DNA from 2 places in the Bradyrhizobium sp. USDA 4353 genome. Region 1 is predicted to be linked to the other one. Evidence: riboswitches for the same ligand, from Rfam matches in the RefSeq annotation. Region 1 holds a riboswitch; the other holds the start of a gene.
What was found. Region 1 has a riboswitch for S-adenosylmethionine ahead of metX (homoserine O-acetyltransferase MetX). Riboswitches for the same ligand answer to the same signal wherever they lie in the genome.
Positions count from the first base shown of each region.

Region 2: another riboswitch for S-adenosylmethionine. It lies ahead of ACVILH_RS09920 (O-succinylhomoserine sulfhydrylase); the one in region 1 lies ahead of metX (homoserine O-acetyltransferase MetX).

Region 1 is NZ_JBSSGB010000001.1:740,252-744,733, reverse strand. Features, by position in the region: gene hisC (histidinol-phosphate transaminase) at 1-649, opposite strand, end outside; gene ACVILH_RS03335 (chorismate mutase) at 687-1,523, opposite strand; SAM riboswitch at 1,734-1,813, shown strand; gene metX (homoserine O-acetyltransferase MetX) at 1,905-3,119, shown strand; gene metW (methionine biosynthesis protein MetW) at 3,123-3,785, shown strand.
Region 2 is NZ_JBSSGB010000001.1:2,225,111-2,229,592, forward strand. Features, by position in the region: gene ACVILH_RS09915 (GDSL-type esterase/lipase family protein) at 1-1,084, shown strand, start outside; gene ACVILH_RS09920 (O-succinylhomoserine sulfhydrylase) at 1,304-2,515, opposite strand; SAM riboswitch at 2,593-2,672, opposite strand; gene ACVILH_RS09925 (2'-deoxycytidine 5'-triphosphate deaminase) at 2,779-3,885, shown strand; gene ACVILH_RS09930 (MATE family efflux transporter) at 4,001-4,482, shown strand, end outside.

The DNA of each region.
Region 1 (4,482 bases):
GCGTGACGACGGTGTTCTCGGTGGTCGCGACCAGCTCGATGCCGAACTCATAGTCGTTGCGCGAGACGTAGTCGGCATAGGCGGCGTCGAGCACCAGCACGACATGCGAGGGCAGGCCGGCGCGCAGCCGCTTGACCTCGTCGAACGGGATGTAGGTGCCGGTCGGATTGTTGGGGTTGGCGAGCCACACCAGCTTGGTGCGCGGCGTCACCGCGGCGAGGATCGCGTCGACGTCGGTGCGGTACTCGTCCTCGGCGGCGATCACGCTCTTGGCGCCGCAGGCCATGGTCGCGATCGGATAGACCAGAAAGCCGTGCGCGCTGGAGATCGCCTCGTCGCCCTCGCGGAGGAAGGTGTGCGCCAGCAGATTGAGAATCTCGTCGGAGCCGGCGCCGCAGACGATGCGGTCGGGATCGAGACCGTAGGTGCGGCCGATGGCCTCGCGCAGCACCCGCGAAGTCCCTTCCGGATAATCCTCGAGATGATCAGCCGCGCTCTTGAACGCTTCGATCGCCTTGGGTGAGGGACCGAACGGGGTCTCGTTGGCGGAGAGCTTGAACACCTTGCGGCCGGGCTCGGGCTTCGGGCTCTTGCCGGGCGTGTAGGGCGCGATGTCGAGAATGCCGGGGTTCGGCACGGGGCGGTTCATCATCAACTCCAAGGGATAGTCACTGGCGCGCGGCGTCTCAGTTGGGAACCGTATAGCGTTTCGCATGGCCGCCGACGAGGGCCGCCGAGCGCACCGAGGCGCCGGCCGCGATCAGAGCAGCCTTGATCTTGTCGAGGTCCGAGGGCGCCTCGATCGACACCAAAAGCGCAGCGCTGTCGAAGGCAGTATCGGGCACCGCGACGACGTCGGCGAGCGGTGACAGCGCGCGCGACACCTGCGCATTCCAGCCGGACACGCGGATGCTCCAGGTCTCGACCTCCAGCACCAGCGCGTCGTCGGCGACGCGCGACACGGCGAACACCGGCAGCGCGGCCGGATGATCGGCGCGCTCGATGAAAGGCATGCGCGCGATGATCTTCGGCGCGCCGGCGGGCTCGAGCGTGATCCACCACGGCGTATGGCCCGAGGTCGTCGACACCAGCGCCAGATCGCCCTTTGAGCGCGCCACTGCTTCCACCGCGGCCTGGGCGCTGAAATGGGCGACGTAGGGCACCACGAATCCGAAATGGAACCGGGCGGAATCGCGCATCGCGGACTCGCCGACCGACACGTCGGCATGCACCGAGAACGGCGCCTGCACATAGGTGAAGGTGGAGACGATCACGCGCCAGATGCCCTCGACGGTGTCGAGCGGCAGGATGCCGCGATGACGCTGCACCAGGCGGCGCATCATGTCGGCCTCGCGCGCCGGGCGGAATGCCGAGCCGACCTCCTGGGTCTTCTTGACCTTGATCAGCCGGTCGATGATATCGGCCCGCTGCATCAACAATTGGTGCACCTGCTCGTCGATCGCGTCGATCTCCTTGCGCAGATCGGCGAGCGAGGGCGGGGCAGGGGGCGGGGTCGACGACATGGTCCGGGTCACTCTTGACGGGCCACGGCGAAACGCGTGGCCGACGGGAACGGATGCCGTTCTCTCCGATGCGCCGGGCCTGCGCAACAGCAAGTTTACCTTGTGCTGCCTAGGCTTGGCTGGTCTGCAGCCGGGACTGTGGCGTTGGGGAGCCCGATCGGCGGTCAACCCGAGCTTGCCTTGACGCGGAGCGCCCGCGGGACTAGCTTCTGCCTGTTCCGTGGTCATTTGAGCCGGCCGGCTTGCAGCCACGTTAAAAAACTCGCTAAACAGGCCGGGGACGTTAGCGATCCCGGCCGAACCCCAGTTCAGGCCGGGTTTTTTATGGCCTGATACGTCACGTGGTTCGGGAGCCCTTGCCGGAAGGCCGGGGTGAAAGACATGACAGGCCTGACGCCGAAATCCACCTCCGCGCTGCGCAGCGTTACGCCGGAAGAGCGTTCGCACGAGGTCGACCATCCGAGCTCGCTGGTAGCGCATTTCGATGCGACCAAGCCGCTGAAGCTCGATTGCGGCGTCGACCTTTCGCCGTTCCAGATCGCCTACCAGACCTATGGCGAGCTCAATGCCGACAAGTCGAACGCGGTGCTGATCTGCCACGCGCTGACCGGCGACCAGCATGTCGCCAACCGTCATCCCGTCACCGGCAAGCCCGGCTGGTGGGAGACGCTGGTCGGCCCCGGGCGCCCGCTCGATCCGGCGCGCTACTTCATCATCTGCTCCAATGTGATCGGCGGCTGCATGGGCTCGACCGGTCCGGCGTCGCTGAATCCTGCGACCGGCAAGGTCTGGGGTCTCGACTTCCCGATCATCACCATTCCCGACATGGTGCGGGCGCAGGCGATGCTGATCGATCATCTCGGCATCGACACCTTGTTCGCCGTGGTCGGCGGCTCGATGGGCGGCATGCAGGCGCTGCAATGGACGGTGGCCTATCCGCAGCGCGTGTTCGCCAACCTCGCGATCGCCTGCGCGACGCGGCATTCGGCGCAGAACATCGCTTTCCACGAGCTCGGCCGCCAGGCTGTCATGGCCGATCCCGAATGGGATCACGGCCGCTACGCCGACAAGGCGACGCATCCGCATCGCGGTCTCGCGGTGGCGCGGATGGCCGCGCACATCACCTATCTGTCGGACGCCGCGCTGCATCGCAAGTTCGGCCGCCGCATGCAGGACCGCGAGCTGCCGACGTTCTCGTTCGACGCCGATTTCCAAGTCGAGAGCTATCTGCGCTACCAGGGCTCGTCCTTCGTCGAGCGCTTCGACGCCAACTCCTATCTCTATCTGACGCGCGCGATGGACTATTTCGACATCGCCGCCGACCATGACGGCGTGCTGGCCGCCGCCTTCCGCGGCATCCAGACTCGCTTCTGCGTGGTGTCCTTCACCAGCGACTGGCTGTTCCCAACCTCGGAGTCGCGGGCGCTGGTGCATGCGCTCAATGCCTCCAGCGCGCGGGTGTCGTTCGCCGAGATCGAGACCGACAAGGGGCATGATGCGTTCCTGCTGGATGTGCCCGAGTTCTTCGAGATCGCGAGCGCGTTTCTCGACTCCGCGGGCAAGGCGCGCGGCCTCAAGACCGTGACGGGAGGCTGAGGCATGAGCCTGCAAGGTGTGCTGCCGCTGAACGGCTTCACGGGCGGCGAGGTGCTGGCCTATCGTCCGGATCATCTCCTGATCGCCGGCATGGTCGAGCGCGGCTCCAAGGTGCTCGACATCGGCTGCGGCGACGGCGACCTGCTGCAACTGCTGGAGAGCCGCGGCATCGACTGCCGCGGCATCGAGCTGTCGCGCGAGGGCGTCAATCATTGCGTCGCCAAGGGGCTCGCGGTGGTGCAGGGCGATGCCGATACCGATCTCGTCGACTATCCCGACGACGCCTTCGACTACGTGATCCTGTCGCAGACCCTGCAGGCGACGCGACGGCCCAAGGCCGTGCTGGAAAATCTCCTGCGCATCGGCCGCCGCGCCATCGTCACCTTCCCGAATTTCGGCTTCTGGCGGCTGCGCCTGCAATTGCTCGTCGGCGGCCACATGCCGCGCACCGACAATCTGCCCTTCACCTGGTACGACACGCCAAATATTCATTTCTGCACCATCAAGGACTTCGTCCAGCTGTGTGACGAGATCGGCGTGAAGATGGAGCGTGCGGTGGCGCTTGATAGTTACGGCCGTCCCTTGCGCGTGGCGATGCCCTGGTGGTTCTGGAACATGTTCGGCGAGCAGGGGGTTTTCCTGCTGAGCCGCGGGGAGCGGCGGTAGGGGCACGTCCTGTTGCCGGAGGCTCGTATGCCGCCAACGTATCGTCATCCTCAGTTGTCGTCCCGGCGAACGCCGGGACCCATAACCACCGGCGGTCATGGGACGATGACTCGCAGTTTCGTCTCACCGATAGATCACGCGGTATGGGTCCCGGCGTTCGCCGGGACGACAGCTGAGTGCTGGGCGATCGATCGCCCGCCCCTGACCACCGTGCGACGCAACTCATAACAGGCGAGCCTTTGGGCTTGTCGCGTTTGGCATCTCAAACAGCCGAAGGCATGACGCTCCGATCCCGCCGCGCATCCGCGCCCGGGCTCTGCATCGATCACCGCCCCCGAACAACGCAGAGGCGCAGGGAAGGCCGGATGCTGGCCGCACCCATGGCCCGCCTGCGAGAAAAAATGCAGGCGGCAGGTACCACAGGTACGAGCCGGAACACCCGGCCTTCCCTGCGCGATGGCTTTACGGCTGCTTCGCGTTCTCCCTGGTGCGCCGGGCTTTCTGACCACCATCCCCACGAGAAGCGAAAGCTTCGCCGTGAGTTGACATCAGCGTCGGGATGTCAGGACCGCGCGACTTGACCGTGCGCATCGGAATTGTTCGTCCGCGCAAGCGAACTCACGCGCAACCCGACACGCCCACCGCATCCCACCTCAGCGTTCGTGACGACCGCGATACGCCCCTCTTGCTGCGAGGC
Region 2 (4,482 bases), 1.5 Mb from region 1:
CGTATCTGGGACATGGGAGACGCTTTCGGCTGTCGCGGCCCTGTTGATGGCTCTCTCGATCAGCCCGCCACGCGCGCAGGGCGCCGAGGCTGCCGATGCGCTCGCGGTCAGCGAGCTGCGTCCGACCATCGGCCACGTCACGGTGGCTCAAGCCGCCAATCCGGCCCCCGGGCCGATCGCCGCCGTCAACCCCGCTGCCAAGACATCGCAACCGGCACCGTCAAATCCACCGGCCATGACGGATGCGCAGTCGCCGGCGAATGCGCCGGTCATGGCCGCCACGCCATCGCGCAGCATCACCGAGCGCGCGATCGACAAGGTCAAGCAGGTCGCCAAATCCGCCACCGACATCTTCAACCGGGTGCCGTGCCTGCCGCCGAAGGGCGTCGCGAAAAAGAATTTCATCTCGCTGCCGCACGTCGCCAACAAGCTCGCATCGGGCTTGCCGGTCGTCATCGTCGCCTTCGGCTCGTCATCGACGCAGGGCTATGGTGCCAGCACGCCCGACTACACCTATCCGAACCGGCTCGCGGCGCAGCTCCGCCGGCAATATCCGATGGCCGACATCAGCGTCATCAATGCCGGCGTCGGCGGCGAGGACGCGCCGGAGATGATGAAGCGGCTCGAGACGTCGGTGATCGACCGGCATCCGGATCTCGTGATCTGGCAGGTCGGCACCAATGCCGTGCTGCGCGATCTCGATCCGACCGAGACCGCCAAGCTGGTCGAGGATGGCGTCGCCAAGATCCAGGCGGCAGCCTCCGACGTCGTGCTGGTCGATCTGCAATATTCGCCGCGCGTCAACGAGCGCCCGGAGAATGCCAGCCGCATGAACAAGCTGCTCGGCCGCATCGCCGAGCTGCATCACGCCGGCATCTTCCCGCGCTTCGAGGTGATGCGCGACTGGCACGAGAGGCAGGCGATTCCGATCAATGAGTTCGTGATCTCGGATGGCCTGCACATGAGCGATTGGGGCTACGCCTGCTTCGCCCAGCTGCTCGGCGACGACATCATCCGCTCCGTCGGCCAGGTCAAGCTCGGCATCAACCAGCCGTCAGAAGTGCTGACCTATCGGCCGATGTGACGAGGACGAGTAGCAGGGCTATCGCATATGAAAATCCGGGGCTGTCGCGATCGACAACTCCCCGCAGTTAGGTATTCCGTCATGCCCGGGCTTGTCCCGGGCATCCACGTCGTTCTCAGCGTGCCGAACGGCGTGGATGGCCGGGACAAGCCCGGCCATGACGATGTGGAGAGGGTCGAGCGCACCACTGCGATGGTCACATGCGACAGCTCTACAGCGCTACGCGGCCCGCAGCGCCGCGTCGAGATCCTCGATCAGATCGTCGGCATGCTCGAGGCCGGCGGAGAAGCGGATGAAGCCCTCGCTGATCCCAAGCTCCGCGCGGGCCTCCGGCGACAGCCGCTGATGCGTGGTCGTCGCGGGATGCGTGACCAGCGTCTTGGAGTCGCCGAGATTGTTGGAGATGCGCGCAAGCTTGAGCCCGTTCAGCGTGCGGAACGCGCCGGCCTTGCCGCCCTTGACCTCGAAGCCCACCAGCGTCGAGCCGGCGCGCATCTGCTTCCTGACCGTCGCGGCCTGCGGATGGTCCTCGCGGCCCGGATAGATCAGCCGCGAGATCTTCGGATGCGCGGCAAGGAAGTCCGCGACCTTCGCTGCCGTGTCGGTCTGCGCGCGCACACGCACTGCCAGAGTCTCCAGCCCCTTCAGCAGCACCCAGGCGTTGAACGGCGAGATCGACGGGCCGGTCTGGCGCATGAAATTGTGGATGTGCTCGGCAATGAACGCCTCCGACGACAGGATCACGCCGCCGAGGCAGCGGCCCTGGCCGTCGATATGCTTGGTCGCGGAGTACACGACGACATCGGCGCCGAGCGCCAGCGGGCTCTGCCAGATCGGGGTGGCGAACACGTTGTCGACGATCAGCCGCGCGCCATGGGCATGCGCGATCTCGGCGATCGCCGGAATGTCCATCACGTCGAGCGTCGGATTGGTCGGGCTCTCCAGGAAGAACGATTTGGTGTTCGGCCGGACCGCGTTCTGCCACTGGTCGAGATCGAGCCCGTCGACCAAGGTCGACTCGATGCCGTAGCGCGGCAGCAGATCCTCGACGACGTAGCGGCACGAGCCGAACAGAGCCTTCGCAGCGACGACGTGATCACCCGCGCGCAAGGGCGCGAGGATCGCGGTGGTGACGGCGGCCATGCCGGTGGCTGCGGAGCGGCAGGCCTCGGCGCCTTCGAGCTCGATCATGCGGCGCTCGAACATCGCCGTGGTCGGGTTGGAGAAGCGCGAATAGATGAAGCCGGGATCCTCGCCCTTGAAGCGCGCCTCGCACTCCTCGGCGGTGGCGTAGACGAACCCTTGCGTCAGATACAGCGCCTCGGCGGTCTCGCCGAATTCGGAGCGCAGGCCGCCGGAATGCACCAGCCGGGTTTCAGGACGATAGTGAGCGAACGACGCGGGCGACTTCGACGCAGGAGAATTGGACATGTGACCTCCATCGTGACCACCGCGCGGTGCGCGATGGGCACAAAAAAACCGGCCTGGGAAACTCCTCACGGCCGGGATCACAATCGTCCCCGGCCTGTTTAGCGACTTATTTAACGTGGCTGCAAGCCGGCCGGCTCAAATCACCACGGGATAAGTCGTGCTCTTAGTCTTCCCCGGCCTTTCCGTCAAGCCAGCCATCGGATAACCGGTCAAAAGACCCTATATAGGCTCGCATAGCCGCCATTCCGGCAAAGGATAAGGTCTTGCCGTTTTCGCTTCCCGCCGACGCCCATGGCATCCTGCCCGACCGCATGATCGTGGCGATGGCCGAGGCCGGCCTGATCATTCCGGAATATGATTTCGTCGAGAGCCAGATCCAGCCGGCGAGCCTGGACCTGCGGCTCGGCGACGTCGCCTATCGGGTGCGCGCGAGTTTCCTGCCGGGGCCGGGCTCCACAGTCGCCGAGCGCATCGACGAGTTGAAGCTGCACGAGATCGCGCTGGCCGACGGCGCGGTGCTGGAGACCAACTGCGTCTACATCGTGCCGCTTTTGGAGAGCCTCGCGCTGCCGAAGGACATCGTCGCCGCCGCCAATCCGAAAAGCTCGACCGGGCGGCTCGACGTCTTTACCCGCGTGATCGCCGACGGCACCCGCCGCTTCGACATGATCGGCGCCGGCTATCACGGCCCGCTCTATGCCGAGATCAGCCCTAAGACGTTTCCCGTCTTGTTGCGCGAAGGCTCCCGCCTCTCCCAGGTCCGCTTCCGCTACCGCGATGCCGTCTTGTCCGAGGATGAGCTGATCGCGTTGCACGACGCCGAACGGCTGGTCGATCGTGATGATGCCGATCTCGCCGGCGGCGTTGCGCTGTCCGTCGACCTCTCGGGCAGCAATGCCAATGGCTTCGTCGGCTACCGAGCCAAGCGCCATACCGGCGTCGTCGATGTCGATCGCCGCGGCGGCTATCCGGTCGAGGAGTTCTGGGAGCCGATCAAGGCGCGGCCCGACGGCAGCCTCATTCTCGATCCCGGCGAGTTCTACATCCTGGCCTCCAAGGAAGCCGTGCAGGTGCCGCCGGATTACGCCGCCGAGATGGTGCCGTTCGATCCGCTGGTCGGTGAATTCCGTGTCCACTATGCCGGCTTTTTCGATCCCGGCTTCGGCTATGCCGGCGCCGGCGGGCAGGGCTCCCGCGCCGTGCTCGAGGTGCGCTCGCGCGAGGTGCCGTTCATCCTCGAGCATGGCCAGATCGTCGGCCGCCTCGTCTACGAGAAGATGCTCGCCCGTCCGAACGCGATGTATGGCAGCCGCATCGGCTCCAATTACCAGGCCCAGGGTCTGAAGCTTTCGAAGCACTTCCGCCTGTAGAGCCGCGGCTGCGCGCGGCGCGCGTACCCCCAATGCGTCCGCCGCACGGGGCGATGTGCTACGAACGAACGACAATTGCGCTGCGACATCAACCGCAGCCACGCGGGGAGCGAACATGTCCGAGATCGGACTGGCCGACACTCCGGTCGGCGAGGGGCGGCCCGTGCCGCCCGTGAAGCCGGCGCGGAACACCGTAGTCGACGGACCGATCCTCAAGACGCTGCTGTCGCTCGCCTGGCCGAACCTTATCGCCAATTCCGCCGGTACCTGCGTCGTCATTGCCGAGACCTCCTATATCGGTCGCCTCGGCATCGAGGCCCTGGCCGCCATGGCCTTGGTATTCCCGCTGGTGATCCTTACCATGACGATGTCCGGCGGCGCCATGGGCGGCGGCGTGGCTTCGGCGATCGCCCGCGCTCTCGGCGCGGGGGAGACAGAGCGCGCCTCCACGCTGGCCTCGCACGCGCTGCTGATCGCGTTGACCTTCGGCGCCACCTTCATGGTCGGCATGCTGGTGTTCGGCCCCGCTCTGCTGGAGGTGCTCGGCGGCCGCGGCGCGGTGCTGGAGCATGCCGTGGCCTATCTGCAGATCTTCTT